Regions from separate parts of the Isoptericola sp. NPDC060185 genome, predicted to be linked through region 1. Evidence: predicted binding sites of a transcription regulator. Region 1 holds the regulator's gene; each other region holds the start of a gene.
What was found. Region 1 encodes LexA, which represses DNA repair genes until DNA is damaged. Its sites were predicted from a motif close to TCGAACANNTGTTCGA; they were not measured.
Positions count from the first base shown of each region.

Region 2: a site for LexA is predicted at 3,332-3,347, ahead of ACFWDO_RS01680 (DUF222 domain-containing protein). Genes of this name have one in related genera too.
Region 3: a site for LexA is predicted at 2,459-2,474, ahead of ACFWDO_RS16350 (DUF222 domain-containing protein). Genes of this name have one in related genera too.

Region 1 is NZ_JBHWYY010000016.1:47,462-52,927, forward strand. It holds gene ACFWDO_RS08325 (L-lactate dehydrogenase) at 1-905, shown strand, start outside; gene lexA (transcriptional repressor LexA) at 988-1,809, opposite strand; gene ACFWDO_RS08335 (LysM peptidoglycan-binding domain-containing protein) at 2,060-2,398, shown strand; gene nrdR (transcriptional regulator NrdR) at 2,525-3,058, shown strand; gene ACFWDO_RS08345 (DUF5302 domain-containing protein) at 3,228-3,413, shown strand; gene serA (phosphoglycerate dehydrogenase) at 3,498-4,736, opposite strand; gene ACFWDO_RS08355 (HelD family protein) at 4,806-5,466, opposite strand, start outside.
Region 2 is NZ_JBHWYY010000003.1:21,074-26,539, reverse strand. It holds gene ACFWDO_RS01685 (AAA family ATPase) at 1-1,363, opposite strand, end outside; gene ACFWDO_RS01680 (DUF222 domain-containing protein) at 1,567-3,312, opposite strand; gene ACFWDO_RS01675 (VOC family protein) at 3,419-3,808, opposite strand; gene ACFWDO_RS01670 (GNAT family N-acetyltransferase) at 3,930-4,427, shown strand; gene ACFWDO_RS01665 (UvrD-helicase domain-containing protein) at 4,522-5,466, shown strand, end outside.
Region 3 is NZ_JBHWYY010000060.1:17,630-23,095, forward strand. It holds gene ACFWDO_RS16340 (alpha/beta fold hydrolase) at 1-224, shown strand, start outside; gene ACFWDO_RS16345 (dihydrofolate reductase family protein) at 302-868, shown strand; gene ACFWDO_RS16350 (DUF222 domain-containing protein) at 890-2,425, opposite strand; gene ACFWDO_RS16355 (HIT family protein) at 2,585-3,007, shown strand; gene ACFWDO_RS16360 (thiamine pyrophosphate-binding protein) at 3,057-4,721, opposite strand; gene ACFWDO_RS16365 (ArsR/SmtB family transcription factor) at 4,963-5,283, shown strand; gene ACFWDO_RS16370 (SRPBCC family protein) at 5,264-5,466, shown strand, end outside.

The DNA of each region.
Region 1 (5,466 bases):
GCTCCACCCTCGCGTACGCAGCGCTCGCCCGAGGGGCGGCACGCTCCATCGCCCTGATGGACGTCAACCGCGCCAAGGTCGAGGCCGAGGTCCTCGACCTGAGGCACGGGAGCATGTTCATCCCGCAGGCGGAGATCGAAGGCTCCGACGACGTCGAGGTGTGCCGCGGAGCCGACGTCGTGGCCGTCACCGCCGGCGCCAAGCAGAAGCCGGGCCAGAGTCGCCTGGACCTGGCCGAGGCGACGGTGGGCCTCACCCGCACGATCCTGCCGCGGCTGCTGGAGGTCGCGCCGGACGCGATCTACCTCATGGTGACCAACCCCGTCGACGTGGTGACGTACGCGGCGCAGGAGATCAGCGGCCTGCCGGCCGAGCGGGTGTTCGGCAGCGGCACGGTCCTGGACTCCTCCCGGCTGCGCGACGCGCTCGCCCGCCACTGCGGGGTCGCGGTCGGCAACGTGCACGCGAACATCGCGGGCGAGCACGGCGACTCGGAGATCGTGCTGTGGAGCTCGGCGACGATCGCCGGGGTGCCGCTGCTGGACTGGCGCCCCTTCCGTGGTCGGCCGCCGCTCGACGAGCCCGCCCGGCACCGGATCGCCACGGACGTCGTGGAGTCGGCCTACCGGGTCATCGCCGGCAAGGGGGCCACCAACTACGCCGTGGGCCTGGCAGCCACCCGCATCATCGAGGCGGTCCTGAACGACGAGCACCGCGTGATGAACGTGTCGTCCCGCCTGGACGGCTTCTACGGCATCAGCGACGTCTGCCTCTCGGTGCCGTCCCTGGTGGACCGGCGCGGCGTGGCGGAGACGATCGACACCCCGCTGTCCGACGACGAGGTCGCCGGCCTGCGGGCGTCGGCCGAGGGCATGCGCGAGGTGCAGCGCCGGCTCGGGTTCTGACCCGCGACGCGGCCCTGACGCGACTAACCCCCGGCCCGCACGGGCCGGGGGTTCGTCGCGCCGTCGGGGTGCGGCGTCGCGCTCAGAGGCTGCGGAGCACGGCCACCACCCGGCCGAGCACCTGGGCGTCGTCGCCCGGGATGGGGGAGTAGGCGGCATTCTGCGGCATGAGCCACGTGTGCCCGCCGGACTGCTTGAACGTCTTGACCGTCGCCTCGCCGTCGATCATGGCGGCGACGACCTCGCCGTTCTCCGCGACCGGCTGGCTGCGGACGACCACCCAGTCGCCGTCGCAGATGGCCGCGTCGACCATCGAGTCGCCCGCCACCTTGAGCAGGAACAGCTCGCCGTCGCCCACGACCTGGCGGGGGAGCGGGAAGACGTCCTCGACGACCTGCTCGGCGAGGATCGGGCCGCCCGCCGCGATCCGGCCCACGAGCGGGACGTAGGACGGGGCCTCGGCGGGCTGTGCGTCGGAGCCCGCGACCGAGCCGGCGGCGAACCCCGGGGTGCGCGGCGCGAACGCCGGGGTCCCGCCGTCGGTCGCGGCGGGTGCCTCGGGGTCGACGACCTCGATCGCGCGGGGCCGGTTCGGGTCACGGCGCAGGAAGCCCTTGCGCTCCAGCGTCGTCAGCTGATGCTTGACGGACGAGGGGCTGGCGAGACCCACGGCCTCGCCGATCTCCCGCATGGTCGGGGGGTAGCCGCGGTCCTCGACGGAGCGGCGGATCGTCTCGAGCACACGGCGCTGGCGCGGCGTGAGCCGGTCGGCCGCCGGGGCGATCTCGCTCACCGAGGCGAGCGCCGTCTCCGCTGTCGACGTGTCCTCAGGGGTCTCCTGCTGCGCCGGCCACGGCGTGGCAACCGTCGTGGACGCCGGGGCGTGGTCCCGTCCGCTGGTCATCGCGTTCTCCGTCCTGCAGGGGCGCGGCCCGCTGACGGGCCGATGAAATCCGACAAACCTTCCATCGCGCTGCTGGTCACTCTAGGCCAGTTCCGGCCCGACATCAAACATCTGTTCGATCAGGCCTCGACCGTGTCGTCGTGACGTGGTACACCTAGTACAGCCGTTCGACGTACAGGTGTTCGACGAACGGCTGTTCGACGGCAGTCGCCCGACCGGCGGCGACGCGACGTGAACCGGAGGTAGGACGATGCAGAACGCGCCCAGCACCACCGAAGCTCCGGGGTTCCTCGGGCTCGGCGGCCTCCGGCTCACGCGACGCGGGCGTGTCGTGGTCGCCGCGCTCGTCCTTCTCGTCCTCGTCGGCGCGGGCCTGGTCGGCCAGCGCGCGGTGGCGGACGCTCCCGGGTCGGGCGTGGAGGTCCGGCTCCACACGGTCCAGCCGGGCGAGACGCTGTGGCAGTACGCCCGCGCGGTCCGGGACTCGGGCGAGGACCTGCGCGACGTCGTCGCGGACCTCCGCCAGCTGAACGGCCTCACGACGGCGGAGCTGCAGGCCGGTCAGGTGGTGCTCCTGCCCGAGGACTGAGGGCGCGCGGCACGACCCGGCGCCGCGAAGATGCGAGGATGGACCCTGCTTGCGCCGGGCGCGGCGTCCCGCATACCTTGTCGGGCAGCCGGGCGCCGGTCCGGAGCCGAGCGCAGGAGACCAGCGATGCACTGCCCGTTCTGCCGCCACGAGGACTCGCGAGTCATCGACTCGCGCACCTCCGACGACGGTTCGTCGATCCGCCGACGGCGGCAGTGCCCGGCGTGCCAGCGCCGCTTCACCACGATCGAGACGGCGAGCCTGTCGGTCGCCAAGCGTTCCGGCGTGACCGAGCCGTTCAGCCGCGACAAGGTGGTCGCGGGCGTGCGCAAGGCGTGCCAGGGCCGGCCCGTGAGCTCCGACGACCTGGCTCTGCTGGCGCAACGGGTCGAGGAGACGCTGCGTGCGTCGGGCCGCCCCGAGATCGAGGCGAACGAGGTCGGGCTGGCCATCCTCGGGCCCCTGCGCGAGCTGGACGAGGTCGCCTACCTGCGATTCGCGAGCGTGTACCAGTCATTCGAGTCCCTGGAGGACTTCGAGAGCGCGATCACGTCCCTGCGGGCGGAGCGCGAGGCGCGGGCCGAGGACGCGGGGCAGGACGAGGACGTCGAGACGGGTGGCGCCGAGCCCGCGGTCGCCGGCCGGGACGCGTCGCGCTGAGGCGAGGCCCCTCCCGGGGTCCCCGAGCCGCCTCGCGGCGCCGGGTTCGCCCGCTCCGGGCGAAATGCCCTTGGCGCGACGCGCGGGGGTGGAGCATGCTGGACGGCACCAGGTGCTGCGCGGTCCGCCGTGCGAGCACGTCCACCCCGACGACGACGAGGTGATCGTGATGACGACGGACGACTCCAGGGCGGCCAAGCCCAGCGAGGACACGAAGGCGCGCTTCCGGGAGGCGCTGGAGCGGAAGAACGCCGCCAGCCACCCGACCGCCGGCAAGGACGGCAACACCGGCCAGGTGCACGGCTCGGAGACCTCCGGCCCGGTGCAGAAGATGTTCCGCCGCAAGTCCGGCTGAGCGGGCCGGTCCCACCACGACGCGAGGGCGTCCCCGGAGTCCCGGGGACGCCCTCGGCGCGTGTCGGCGGGTGTGCCCGTCGCGTCAGCCCGCGGCGGGGCCGGGCGGGAACTCGGGCCGCTCGAAGGCGTCGCGGATGCGCAGGCGGATCGTGGACGGCATGGCCTGCAGCTTGGCCGACGCGCCGCGCTGGGTGACGTCGGAGATGTCCGTGACGACGTAGCCGACCTCGCCGCGGGTGGCGAGCATCTGCGCCTCGATGTTGGCGCCGTGGTCCGCGAAGACCTGGTTCACCGCGGCGAGGACGCCCGGGACGTTGCGGTGCAGCAGCATGATGCGGCCCACGCCGGTGTGCGCGAGCTGCAGGTTCGGCAGGTTGACGGACAGGGTGGTGGACCCGGTCGCCATGAAGTCGCGGAGCTTCTTCGACACGAACTCTCCGATGGCCTCCTGCGCCTCCTCCGTGGAGCCGCCGACGTGCGGCGTGAGGATGACGTTCGGCAGGCCGCGCAGCGGGGAGGTGAACCCGTCACCGCGCTTCTTCGGCTCGGTGGGGAAGACGTCGACGGCGGCGCCGCCCAGGTGGCCGGACAGGATGTGCTGCCGCAGGGCCTCGACGTCGACCACGAACCCGCGCGAGAGGTTGAGGAAGATCGCGCCCGGCTTCATCCCCGCGAACAGGTCCGCGCCGAAGAGGCCCGCGTTGCCGGGGCGCCCGTCGACGTGGATCGTCACGGCGTCGGCCTCGGCGAGCAGCTCCTCGATCGTCTCGACGCGGTGGGCGTTGCCCAGCGCGAGCTTCTCGGCGGTGTCGTAGAAGACGACCCGCATGCCGAGGTTCTCGGCGAGGACCGACAGCTGGGAGCCGATGTTCCCGTACCCGATGATGCCGAGCGTGCGACCGCGCACCTCGTGCGAGCCCTCCGCGGTCTTGTCCCACACGCCGTCGTGCAGCGACTTGTCGCGCACGGTGAGGCGTCGGGTCAGCGCGATGATCTCGGAGATCGCGAGCTCCACCACGGAGCGCGTGTTGGAGTAGGGCGCGTTGAACACCGCGACCCCGTGGGCCGCGGCGGCCTCGAGGTCGATCTGGTTGGTCCCGATGGAGAAGGTGCCGACGGCCTGCAGGCCGGGCACGCTCTGGAGGACCTTGCGGGTCACGGTGGTCTTGGACCGGATGCCGAGGATCTGGAAGTCCGCGAGGGACTCGATCAGCTCGGCCTCGTCGAGCGCGCCGGGGCGCGTGACGACCTCGATGCCCGCATCACGAAGATTCTGGGCAGCGACAGGGTGGACGTTCTCGAGAAGGAGGGCTCGCAGCACGAGGCCATGGTGCGCCCCGCGGCACCACGCCCACAAACGCGTCTCACCATTCCGGCGTCACGTCCGGCGTCACGCCGCGGCGAGCTCCACGATCCCCGCGGGCAGCGGCTGCTCGTGCACGACGACGAGGCGCTGGGTGGGCCGCGTCATCGCCACGTAGAGGTCGGAGGCCCCGCCGGGGCCGCCCGTGACGGCGACCGGCTCGACCAGCACGACGGCGTCGAACTCGAGACCCTTCGTCTCCCGCGGGTCGAGCACGACCACCTGGGCGTCCTCCGGCCTCTGGGCGAGGAGGCGGTCCGCCTCGGCGCGGCCGAGGGCCTCGGGGAGGATCGCCTCGACGGCCTCGCGCAGCGCGGCGACCTGCTGCGCGGCCGCGACGACGGCGACGCGGCCCGCGCCGTCCGGCCCCACGAACTCGGCCGCCAGCGCGGCCACCTGGTCGCGGACCGCCTGGACGAGCACGGGGCGCGCCGCCCCGGAGGGCGTGACCCGTGCCAGCTCCAGCGCGCCGGGCACCTCGCGGGCCGCCGTGAGGGGCGACGTCGGCAGCCCGGCGGCGGCCGCCATGCGCTGCGCGGCGTCGGCGACAGCGGCCGGCGTGCGGTAGCTCACGGTCAGCTCCTCGAGCCGCCAGGAGTCGCCGAGCACGGGGCCGAGGGCCTGGCCCCAGGACCGCGCCCCCGCCGCGGACGACGTCTGGGCGACGTCCCCGACGATCGTCATCGAG
Region 2 (5,466 bases), on a different contig from region 1:
CTTCGGTCGCGAGGCCGAGCGCGCGACCGTAGCTGTCGACCCGCAGATGGTCGGCGGCCGCGCGGACGAGACGGTCGGGCGACCGGTCGCCCAGCGCCAGCGCGAGCTCCTCCAGCTCCACCGCCACCGTGGTCGCACCTCGTCGTCGCGCGCCGGCGGCGGCCGCGTCGAGGGCGGCGACGGCGGCGGGGTCGGGCCCGGTCGACGCGTGCGCCAGGTGCCGGGCACGCGCCTCGGGTCCCGCGACCACCTCGGCGAGACTGCGGTGCCGCGCGCGGCGGGTGCTCGGCGGGGCGCCGTCGAGCACCCCGGCGGCGAACAGCGGGTGCGTGAAGCGGGCGTGGCCGTCGTCGAGCCTGACCACGCCGGCGTCCTCGGCGGGGGCGAGCGCCGCGGACACCGCGGTCAGGCCCCCGTGCACCTCGCCGAGGAGGTCGAGGTGCGGGTCGGACAGGCAGGCAGCGGTCAGGAGCGCGTCGCGGGTCGCCGGGGCGAGGTCCGCGAGGCGTGCGCCGACGAGCGCACGAAGGGTGGGCGGCAGCCCGTCGGGGGCGCCGTTCGAGCGCCGGTGCTCGGCGAGCTGGAGCGCGAACAGCGGGCTCCCGCCCGCGGAGGCGACGAGGCGGGCAGCATCGAGCGGCGCGAACGCGTCTCCCTCGACGCCGCGGACGACCGCCAGCAGGTCGGCGTCGGGAAGCGGGCCGAGGGGGAGGCGGACCAACCGGCGCGGGTCGGACGGCTCCAGCTCGACGACGGTCTCCGGTCGCCCGTCGGGGGCACCATCAGGGGCACTACCAGGGGCGGGGCCGTTGTCGCCGGGCGCGGGGTCGTGGTTGCCCGGCGCGGGGCCGTCCTCGGTGCGCGCGCAGGTCAGGACCGCAACCCTTCCGGACACCCGCCGGCAGGCGAACGCGAGCGCCCGGCGGCTCGACGGGTCCAGCCACTGGAGGTCGTCCACCGCGACCAGCACCGGGCCGCGCGACGCTGCCTCCTGAAGGAGGGTCCGCGTCGCCGCCGCGACCAGCTGAGCCCCGCCGTCGGGCCCGGAGCGCTCTGCCCCGAGCGCGGCCCCGAGCGCGCGTCTCTGCGCCCGAGGGAGGCGTCTCGCCGTCCCCGAAAGGGGCGCCAGGACCTCGGCGAGCCCGGCGTGCTCCAGCTGCACCTCGGCAGCGGTCGGCCGGGCCGCGAGGACGAGCACGTCCCGCTCGCGTGCCCGGTCCAGCGCCGCGAGCCACACCGTCGTCTTGCCGATACCGGGAGGCCCGCTGAGCGCCAGCGCCGCCGGTGCCCGGTCCGCCGCGTCGAGGAGGTGCTCGACGGCGGCGAGCACCTCCGACCTCCCCACGACCCCGGGGTCCGCCACGAGCCGACTATCGCACCGCTGCCGCCAGCCCACCCGCGACGGGCCGACGATTCACCCGCGGTACTGCGTCGCTGTGCCTGCCTCGCCGTGCCTGCCCCCGCCGCGTCGTGACAGCGGGTCGATGGCGAGGAGGGCGGGCGACGGGTCGCTCGGCGCCGTGTTGTGGCGGTGGTCCGTCGCGCGGCGCGTGTCATCACGGTTGCTCAGAACGGTGGTTCGAGCTGGTGGCCGTGTGGCAGGGAGCGGTGTCGGGTGGTGTCGAGGGGTTCCGGATGGGTGGTGTGGCGGCGGCCGGTGGGGGAGGTCCATTCGAGGGTGCCGCCCCAATCGGTGGGTTCTGGGCGTGTTCTTTCGTCGACGGGCTTGGTCGGATCGGTCTGTCTGACCTGCCATGTCGTTTGATGTTTCAGGACGTGGTGTCGGCGGCAGAGCGCGGCGAGGTTGTTGGCGTTGGTGGTGCCGCCGGCGGCCCACGGGACGGTGTGGTCGAGGTCGCTGCCGACGGCGGGGTGGGTGCAGCCGGGGAAGCGGCAGGTGGTGTCGCGGTGGCGGATGAGGTTCTTGAGGTCGGCGGGGGTGGTGTAGGTGTCGCGGCCGGCGGACAGGACGGTGCCGGTCTCGGGGTGGGTGAGGATCCGCCGCAGCGACGGGGCAAGGGCGGTGAGCTGTTGGGCGGTGTCGGGGTCGATGGGGATGTGCCCGTTCATGGTGGCCGGGGCGTCGGTGATGCCGAGGAGGGTCAGGACGGGGACGGTGACGGTGACCTGGGGGCGGATGGAGCGCGCCAGGGCCGCGATCGCCGACTGAGTGCTTTTCAGGTCGGGCGCTTCGTCTGGGGGATCGGGGCTCGGGTCGTCGTGCGGACGGCCGTCGCCTGGCCTTGTGTCATGGGTCGTCTCATGGGTCCCGCCCGGCGCGGTGGTGTGGTCGAGGGTGCCGTCGTCCAGCAGGAGCGCGGTGAGGGTGTCGGCGCGGGCTTGGGCGAGGGTGCGGCCGCCGCCCATGCCGTCTCCGCCGCCAGTGCCACCAGCGCGGCCGGCGCCGTTGCCAGCGTCGTTGTTGGTGGTGAGGTGGCGGGCGGTGCGGGTGAGGCGGTCGTAGGCGGCGTGCGCGAGGGGTGCGGGGAGGTGGGCGACGAGCCAGGACATGCCGTCGTGGTCGTCGTCGAGGAAGACGGTGCGGTGTTGGGCGGCCTCGTGGTGGCGGACGTCGAGCGGGGTGGGGTGGGCGGTCTCGCGGGCTCGGCGGGCGCGGCGGGCGACCTGGGTGGGCGTGCACGAGACCGTGCCGGCGGTGGTGCCGGGGGCGTCGTCGGGGTTGACCTCGGCTGTCATGACGGCGGCGAGGACGGTGTGCTCGACATGTGCGGCCTCGTCGGAGGTCAGGTCGGCGAGGTGTGTGGTGATGGCGGTGGCGTGCGCCCAGGACAGGCGGCCCTGGTGCAGGGCGGCCAGGGTCGCGGGGGCCTTGCTGGCCAGCGTCACGGCGTGGTCGACCAGCGTGCCGGTGGCGTGCTCGCCCTGGTGCAGGGTGGTGGCGATCTCGGTGGTGACGGCGCGTCTGGCGAGCTCGAGGCGGCGGGCGGAGGGTGCCCGGCGGGCGGTGGGGTCGGCGGGGTCCAGGAGGTCGGACTCCAGGGCCTCGGCCAGGCTCGTGGCCTGGGCGAGGAGGACCGCGCGGTGGGCGTGCAGGGTAGCGATCTCGGCGTCGTTCGCGGCGAGCTGGTCGAGCACCCGGTCCAGGTCGGCCAGGGTCGGATGTTGCAGCGGCGCGGCCGCTTGCTGGGGTGGTGCTTCTTCCTCCAGCAGCTCGCTGATCGACGGGGTCCACGACCGTGGCATCGCAGCGAGCCGCTCCGCCGCCGCATTCAGGCCCACCGGCCCGCTCGCGCGACCCGCAGGCGTTCCGGCGGAGGTGCCGGTCGCGGAGTCGGGGAGCGTCGTCGTCATGCCCCCAGCCTAGCGACGTTCGAACACCTGTTCTATGCCTTCCCGGCAATCTGTGGACAACCGCGCGCCGCCGCTCGCGACAGGACGTGACGTGGCCCGACCCCGCTCAGCCCTCGGCGTTCTCCGTGACGTAGAGCAGGTTCCCGTCGGGGTCGCGGAAGGTGAACATCGGTGGGGCGGAGCCCCAGAGGAGGAGCTCACCCACGTCGACGCCGGCGGCCGCGAGGGCCGCGTGGTCCGCGCCGGCGTCCCGCGTGCCCAGGCGGATCCCGGTGTCGACCCCCGACGGGAGGCCGTCCCCGGCGCGGACGAGCGAGAGGGACGCGCCGCCGCCCCCGCCGGGGGCGATGTCGATCCAGCGGAACCCTGGCTGCAGCTCCGCGTCGAAGCGGACCTCCATGCCGAGCATCGACGTGTAGAACTCGAGGGCGGCGTCCTGGTCGCGGACGGGTACGGCGACGGTGAGGACGCCGGTGACGCGCGCTGCTGTGGGCATGAGGGGCCTTTCGTCGGTCCGGCCCGGACGGCCGGTCTCCTGGGTCGACCGCCGAACGGGCACGGTCTCATCGGCGAGCGGCTTAGGGTGTCCGACGGCAGCACGGCACGACGGAGGAACCATGACGACGCAGGACGCCGCGGTACGACGGGACGACGGCCGCTGGGCGGTGCGCGTCGCCGCCCTCGACGAGCTGGACGTGCGGACCGCGTACGAGGCGTGGCGGCTGCGCCAGGACGTGTTCGTCGTCGAGCAGGAGTGTGCGTACCCCGACCTGGACGGCCGGGACGCGGAACCCGGGACCCGGCACGTGGTGCTGCTCGACGGGGAGCGAGGCGGCCGCGTGGTCGCGACGGCCCGCGTCCTCGACGACGGCGACGTGCAACGCATCGGCCGCGTCGTGTGCCACCCCGCCGTGCGCGGCACCGGGGCCTCCGGCGTCCTCATGCAGGCCGCGCTGGACGTGGCCACCGCGGCCGCACCGTCGGCGGACGTCGTGCTCGGCGCGCAGTCGCCGCTGACCGGCTTCTACGGACGGTTCGGCTTCGCGCCGGACGGGCCGGAGTACCTCGAGGACGGCATCCCGCACACGCCGATGCGGTTGCACCGCTCGCTGTGACGTCCGGCGAGGCGGGTCGACAAGCCGACCACCCCGGGACGCCACGGCCGGGCGGGTCCGGGATGTCGGCCCCGGAGCCTAGGCTTGGTCCACGATGACCTCCCTGTTCGACAGCCTGTCCCTGCCCGGGTTCGACCACGCCGCGAAGGACGACACCGCACGCCTGCCGCCGGTCGCCCCGCGCTGGGACGACGACGCCGCAGACCCGTCGTCCGGCGCGCCCGCCTGGGTGCGCGACGCGGCGTCGGTGGCCCACGACGGCGGGGGCGAGCCGGGCCGGCCGCGGTCGCGAGGGGCGTTCGCGCACCTGGACCCGGACGCGCTGGTGGAGGGGCTCAATCCCCAGCAGCGGGCCGCCGTCGAGCATGCGGGCTCCCCGCTGCTCATCGTGGCGGGGGCGGGGTCGGGCAAGACGCGCGTGCTCACGCACCGCATCGCCTACCTGCTGGCCACGGGGCGGGCGCGGCCGGGGGAGATTCTCGCGATCACGTTCACCAACAAGGCCGCCGCGGAGATGCGCGAGCGGGTCGAGCATCTCGTGGGCCCCGCCGGCGGGCGGATGTGGGTCTCGACGTTCCATTCCGCGTGCGTGCGGATCCTGCGCAAGGAGGCCAAGACCCTCGGCCTGCGCTCCAGCTTCTCCATCTACGACGCCGCGGACAGCCAGCGCCTCATCACGCTGGTGACGCGCGAGCTGGACCTGGACCCGAAGAAGTACCCGGCGCGCTCCCTGGCGCACAAGATCAGCGACCTGAAGAACGAGCTGATCGACCCGGACACGTACGCGCGGCAGTCGGGCGCGGACACCGCGGATCACGCCGACGCCGCCGAGCCGCCCGCCGCGGGCTGGCGCGCGCGGGCTGCGGGAGGCGGGCTGGCCGACGGCGGGGCGCCCGAGTTCGACACCGTGCTGGCCGACGTCTACCGCCGCTACCAGCAGCGCCTCGCGCAGGCCAGCGCGCTCGACTTCGACGACATCATCATGACCACGGTGAACCTGCTGCAGGCGTTCCCGAACGTGGCGGAGCACTACCGGCGC
Region 3 (5,466 bases), on a different contig from region 1:
TCACCGCCGCGGCCGTCGTGTCGTCGCCGGACGGGGACTGGCCGCTGCCCGCCGGCGCGGCCGTGATCCGTCCCGCGCCGAGCGCCTTCGTCCCCGACGACGACGCGGCACGCCTCGCGGCGGGCGGGGTGGTCGTGCGCGACGTGCCCGGGGCGGCGCACTCGGTCTGGTACGGCCACTACGAGGAGTTCATGGCCGCGCTCCGCGAGGTGCTGCCGCGCTGAGGCCCGCGGGCGACGGCGTCCGGCGGTGGCGATACTGGGGGCGACCAGGAGTGGCCAGCGGCCGAGGAGGCCCCGCGATGGCAGACCTGATGATCGACTACATCACCTCGCTCGACGGGTTCGGCTCCGCCGAGGGGTGGCCCGGCCTGTGGGGCATGGGCGGGCCGGACTACTTCGCGTTCCTCGAGGAGGACGGCCGGCAGGAGTGGACGACGCTGCTGGGCGCCACGACCTACCGGCTGTTCGCGCGGTTCGCGGAGACCGGCGAGGAGGAGATGGCCGAGGTCACGGCGCGGCCGAAGGTCGTGTTCTCCCGGACCCTCACCGAGCCGCTGGAATGGGCCAACACCACGCTCGTCGCGGGCGACGCCGTCGCGGCCGTGCGCGCGATGAAGGAGGGCGACGTGCCGCTCCGGACCATCGGCAGCCGGGGGCTGGCCCGCTCGCTGCTGACCGCGGGACTTGTCGACCGGATCCGTGTGGTGGTGTTCCCCGTGGTCAACGGCGCCAGCGGCGGCGACCGCCTCTACGACGGCTGGCCCGACGTTCGCCTGGAGCTCCTCGACAGCCGCACCCTCGACGGCCGGTTGCAGCTGCTCGAGTACGCCCCGACGGTGCTGGACGGCCCGCCCGGCGTCGGCTGAGCGGCCGTCCTGGCGGCGTCGTCAGAACGGCGGGTCGCCGGGTTCGGGACCTGCTCGTCCGGGGCTCACGCGCTCGGCTGGAGGGGAATACCCCGCCCGTTCGGGCGCCGGTGTCTCGGTCTCGGTTGCCGACGCCTCGGCCGCGGTCTGGAGGGCGAGGTGCTGTGTCTCGGTGGCCCAGGCGTCGAGGTGGTCGAGGGTGTGGTCCGCGGATCCGGGCTCGGTGAGGTAGGTGCGGCCGCGGGGTGAGGTCCAGGCCAGGACGCCGGTGCCGGGCCGGCCGCCCGGCCGGTCGTGGAGGTGTTCGACGGTCCATCGGGACTCGTGCTTCAACGTGTGGTGACGGCGGCACAGTGCGGCGAGGTTGGTGGCGTCGGTGGTGCCGCCGTGCTCCCAGGCGGTGGTGTGGTCGAGGTCGCAGCGTCGTGTGGGGATGCGGCAGCCGGGGAACCGGCAGGTGAGGTCGCGTTGGGTGAGGAAGGCGCGTAGGTCGGCGGGCACGACGTAGGAGCGTCGGTCGACGGTGAGCATCGCGCCGGTGACGGGGTCGGTGAGCAGGCGTCGCAGGGTGGGGGCGCGGGCGGTGAGGTGGCGTGCGGTCTCCGCGTCGATGGGGATGGTGCCGTCCAGCAGGCCCGGACTCTCGCTGGTGCCGGTGAGGGTGGTGATCGGGACGGTCACGTGCACCACGGGCCGGACGGTGCGCGCCAGCGTGGCGAGCGGATCGGGCAGGTCCGGTAGATCTGGTGGTGCCGTCCCTGGCGGGGTGTTCGGGTTGGTTGCCGCGCCTGGCGGTCCTGCGGCGTGCGTGGCGTGCGAATCCGTCACCTGGTGGTCGTCGAGGAGGAGGGCGGCCAGGGCCGCGGCGCGCAGCTGCCCGACCCTGCGCGGGTCACCGTCCGTCTTGGCGCGGGTGGCGGTGCGGTGCAGGCGGTCGTAGACGGCACGCGCGACGGGGGTCGGCAGGTGCGCGGTGAGCCAGGACATCCCGTCGGTGCCGTCGTCGACCCATACGTCCGCCTTCAGGGCGGCGGCCTGGTGGCGGACCTCGGCGGGCACCGGGTGCAGCCGGTCCCGCGCGGCGCGGACGAGCGCCCCGAACCGTGCCGCCGTCATCCCGGGTGCCCGGTCCAGGACCGCGCGCTCGACCCGCACGGCGACGCTCGGGGGCAGGCCTGCGACCGCGTCCGCGAGCTTGGCCGCGTGCTGGTAGCTGATCGTTCCCGCGCACAACGCCTCCAGCGTCGCGGTCGCCTTCGAGGCCAGGACCTCGGCGTCGGCGAGCCAGCCGGCCGCGACGTGCTCGCTGACCCCGAGCGCGCACGCGACCTCCGCGACCAGCGCACGGTGCGCGACCGAGCCGCGACGCTCCGGAGAAGCCGACGACACCCGCTCCACGCCCAGGTCCAGCATCGCCGACTCGTGCGTCGTGGCGAGGACCTCGGCCAGCGCGACCGTGCGCCGTCCCGCCGCCGCGTTCACCGCCGCCTGCTCGTCCGCCGCCCGGTCCAGCGCAGCATCAAGCCGCGAAGCGGCGGTGCTGGGCGGGGTGGCCATACGAGCACTCAACCACCCGCCACCGACACGTTCTCGAACAGGTGTTCGACGACGAGCAGGTCATCGTCGGCCTGCCCGGCGGCGCCCCCGGACGGGGCGGTCGCATGGCAGGATGCCCACGGCCTCCGGGCCAGGACGGACCGAGCGGAAGGCTGTGGAGTGGGCGACCCGACGACGTGCGTGTTCTGCGGGCTGATCGCGTCAGGGGAGGGGTCCTGGGTCGCGCGCGAGCCGGACGCGGTCGCCTTCCTGCCGCGGCCGGGCGGGGAGCTCGCGCCGGGCCACACGCTCGTCGTCCCCCGTGATCACTGCGTCGGGGTGCTGGACGCGAGCCCCCAGGTCATGGCCGCGACGATGGCGCTCGTGCAGCGCGTCTCGGTGGCCATGACCAGGGCGCTCGGGGCGACCGGCGTGGTGCTGCTCAACGCGAGCGGGCCGTTCTCGGGGCAGTCGGTCGACCACCTGCACGTCCACGTCGTGCCGCGCTGGCCGGGCGACGAGGCGACGCTCTGGCCGAGCGACCGGTCGTCCCACGAGCCGATCCCCGCCGCCGCCGCGTTGCTGTCCGCCGAGCTGCGGTAGGCGCCCCAGGCTTCCGGGCGCACCTCGACGTCGAACGCGAGGGGCCCTCTCAACGCGTGCGGCTCACCCGCAGGACCTCCTCCTGCCACGGCGCGACGACGGTGGGCGAGACGTGGCAGTCGAGCATGAGGAAGCGGCGCTGGTCGACGGGCTCGCGCGCCCAGGTCCCGAGGCGGTCGAGGTCGTCGAGGGTGCGCACGACCACGCCCTCGGCGCCGACGGCGGCGGCGAGCGCGGCGAAGTCGGTCTCGGGGATGCGCATGGGCTCCTCGGCGAGGCCCTGCCGCCCGTAGACGTGCACCTCGGCGCCGTACACGGCGTCGTTCCAGACGACGGCGACGCCCCGGCCGCCGGCGGTGCGCACGGCGGTCTCGAGGTCGGCGAGGGCCATGAGGCCGCCGCCGTCGCCGGTGGTGAGGACGACGGTGGCGTCGGGCAGGGCGGCGGCGGCGCCGGGCACGCTGGGGAAGCCGAGGCCGATGGACTGGTAGGCGGTGCCGACCATCATCATCCGGTCGGGGGAGGCCACCGGCCAGTACATGTTGGCCCAGCCGATGAAGTGGCCGCCGTCGGAGACGACGACGCGGTCGGCGGGCAGCAGGGCGCCGATGCGGCTCGCGACGCCGCGCGGGTCGAGCCGGCCGTCGGAGGCGATCCCGTCGGCGGGGCCGGTGTCGTAGGCGCGGGCCGCCGCGACGCCGACGGAGTCGCGCCAGCCGGACGGTGTGGCCCCGAGGGTGCGCAGCTCGTCGAGCAGCGCGCGGGTCACGAGGGCGGCGTCGCCGCGGATGAACGAGCCCACGTGACGGTGGGTGGCCGCCTCGGCGGTGTCGACCTGGACCACGCGCGTGCCGGGGGAGAAGAGGTCCCCGAACCGCATCGTGAACTGGTTGAGCGACGCGCCCACGACGACGGCGACGTCCGCCTCGCGCACGAGCGCCATCGCGCCGTCGGCGCCGAAGCCGCCGGCGACGCCGAGGTCGTAGCGGGCGTCGGGGAAGACGCCGCGGCCGAGGGCCGTCGACGCGGTGAGGGCGCCGGTGGCCTCGGCGAGCTCGCCCAGCGCCTCGCCCGCGCCGGCCAGCCACGCGCCCCGTCCGGCGAGGAGCAGCGGCCGCTCGGCCCCGGCGAGGGCGCGCGCGAGGTCGGTGATCGCGGCGGCGTCGAACGGACCGACGGGCGCGAGCGGGCCGGGGAGCGCGGGCTCGGGGGCCTCGGGCACGGGGCCGGCCTCGCGGGCGGCGACGTCGTAGGGGATCGCGAGCACGACCGGCACGCGGTAGGTCAGGGAGTGCTCGATCGCGATGACGGTGGTCGCGGCGGCGTCCGCGCGGCCGACGGTATAGGTGCGGGCGCCGACGGCGGCGGCCATGGCGATCTGGTCGACGTCCCACGGGCGCGGGCCGGATGTGGGCTCGTCGCCGGTGAGGAGCACGAGGGGCACCCGCGCCTGCGCGGCCTCCGCGAGCGCGGTGAGCGTGTTGGTGAAGCCGGCGCCGTAGGTGGCGGTGGCGGCGGCGATGCGGCCTGACGCGCGGAAGTAGGCGTCGGCGGCGACGACGCCGCCGGCCTCGTGCCGGACGGCGGTGAAGCGGGCGGAGGTGTGGCGCTCGACGTCGTCGAGGAACCAGGCGTTGCCGTTGCCCATGACGCCGAAGACGTGGTCGACGTGCTGGGCGAGGGTGCGGGCGACGTGGGCGGACACGGTGGGCACGGGGCCTCCAGGGAACAGTGACGGATGAGTGGTGTGCGTCCGTATGTGTCCCGTGCGGTCCCGACGCCGGGTCCGAGGTGCTGACTGTGCAGTGGTGACTGCCGGTGACCGGGCTGCCGTGCGCCCCTTTTTCGAGCGCGGGCGGCACCAGTCCGCCTCGACGACGGCGAGTATAGCCCCGCCGCTTCGCCCGTCGGGAGGGTTGTGGAGGCCATCCGTAAGCGGTAACTTACCGTTGGTGATGGCTGACCGATCCGGGTTCGCCGCCCTGGCGGATCCGACACGACGCGAGATCTTCGAGCGGGTCGCGGCCCGCCCCTCGTCGGTGAGCGTGCTCGCCGACGACCTCCCGGTGAGCCGTCCGGCGGTCTCCCAGCACCTGCGGGTGCTCAAGGACGCCGGGCTGGTGGTCGACGAGGCCGTGGGGACCCGGCGGGTGTACCGCGCCGACCCCGATGGGGTGGCGATGCTGCGCGACTACCTCGACCTCTTCTGGCGTCGCTCGCTCGACACCTTCGCGTCCGTCGCCGAGGAGACCTTCCATGAGCGTCCACACCCCTGAGCCCACCGCACCCACCGCCGTCTCCCACGCGGTGGACGTCGCGGCCCCGGTCGAGCACGTCTTCGACGTGTTCACCCTGCAGATGCCGCGCTGGTGGGACCCTGACCACCACCTGCTCGACGCCGTCGTCGACATGATCGTCGAGCCGCGCGTCGGCGGCACGATCACCGAGGTCGCCGCCAC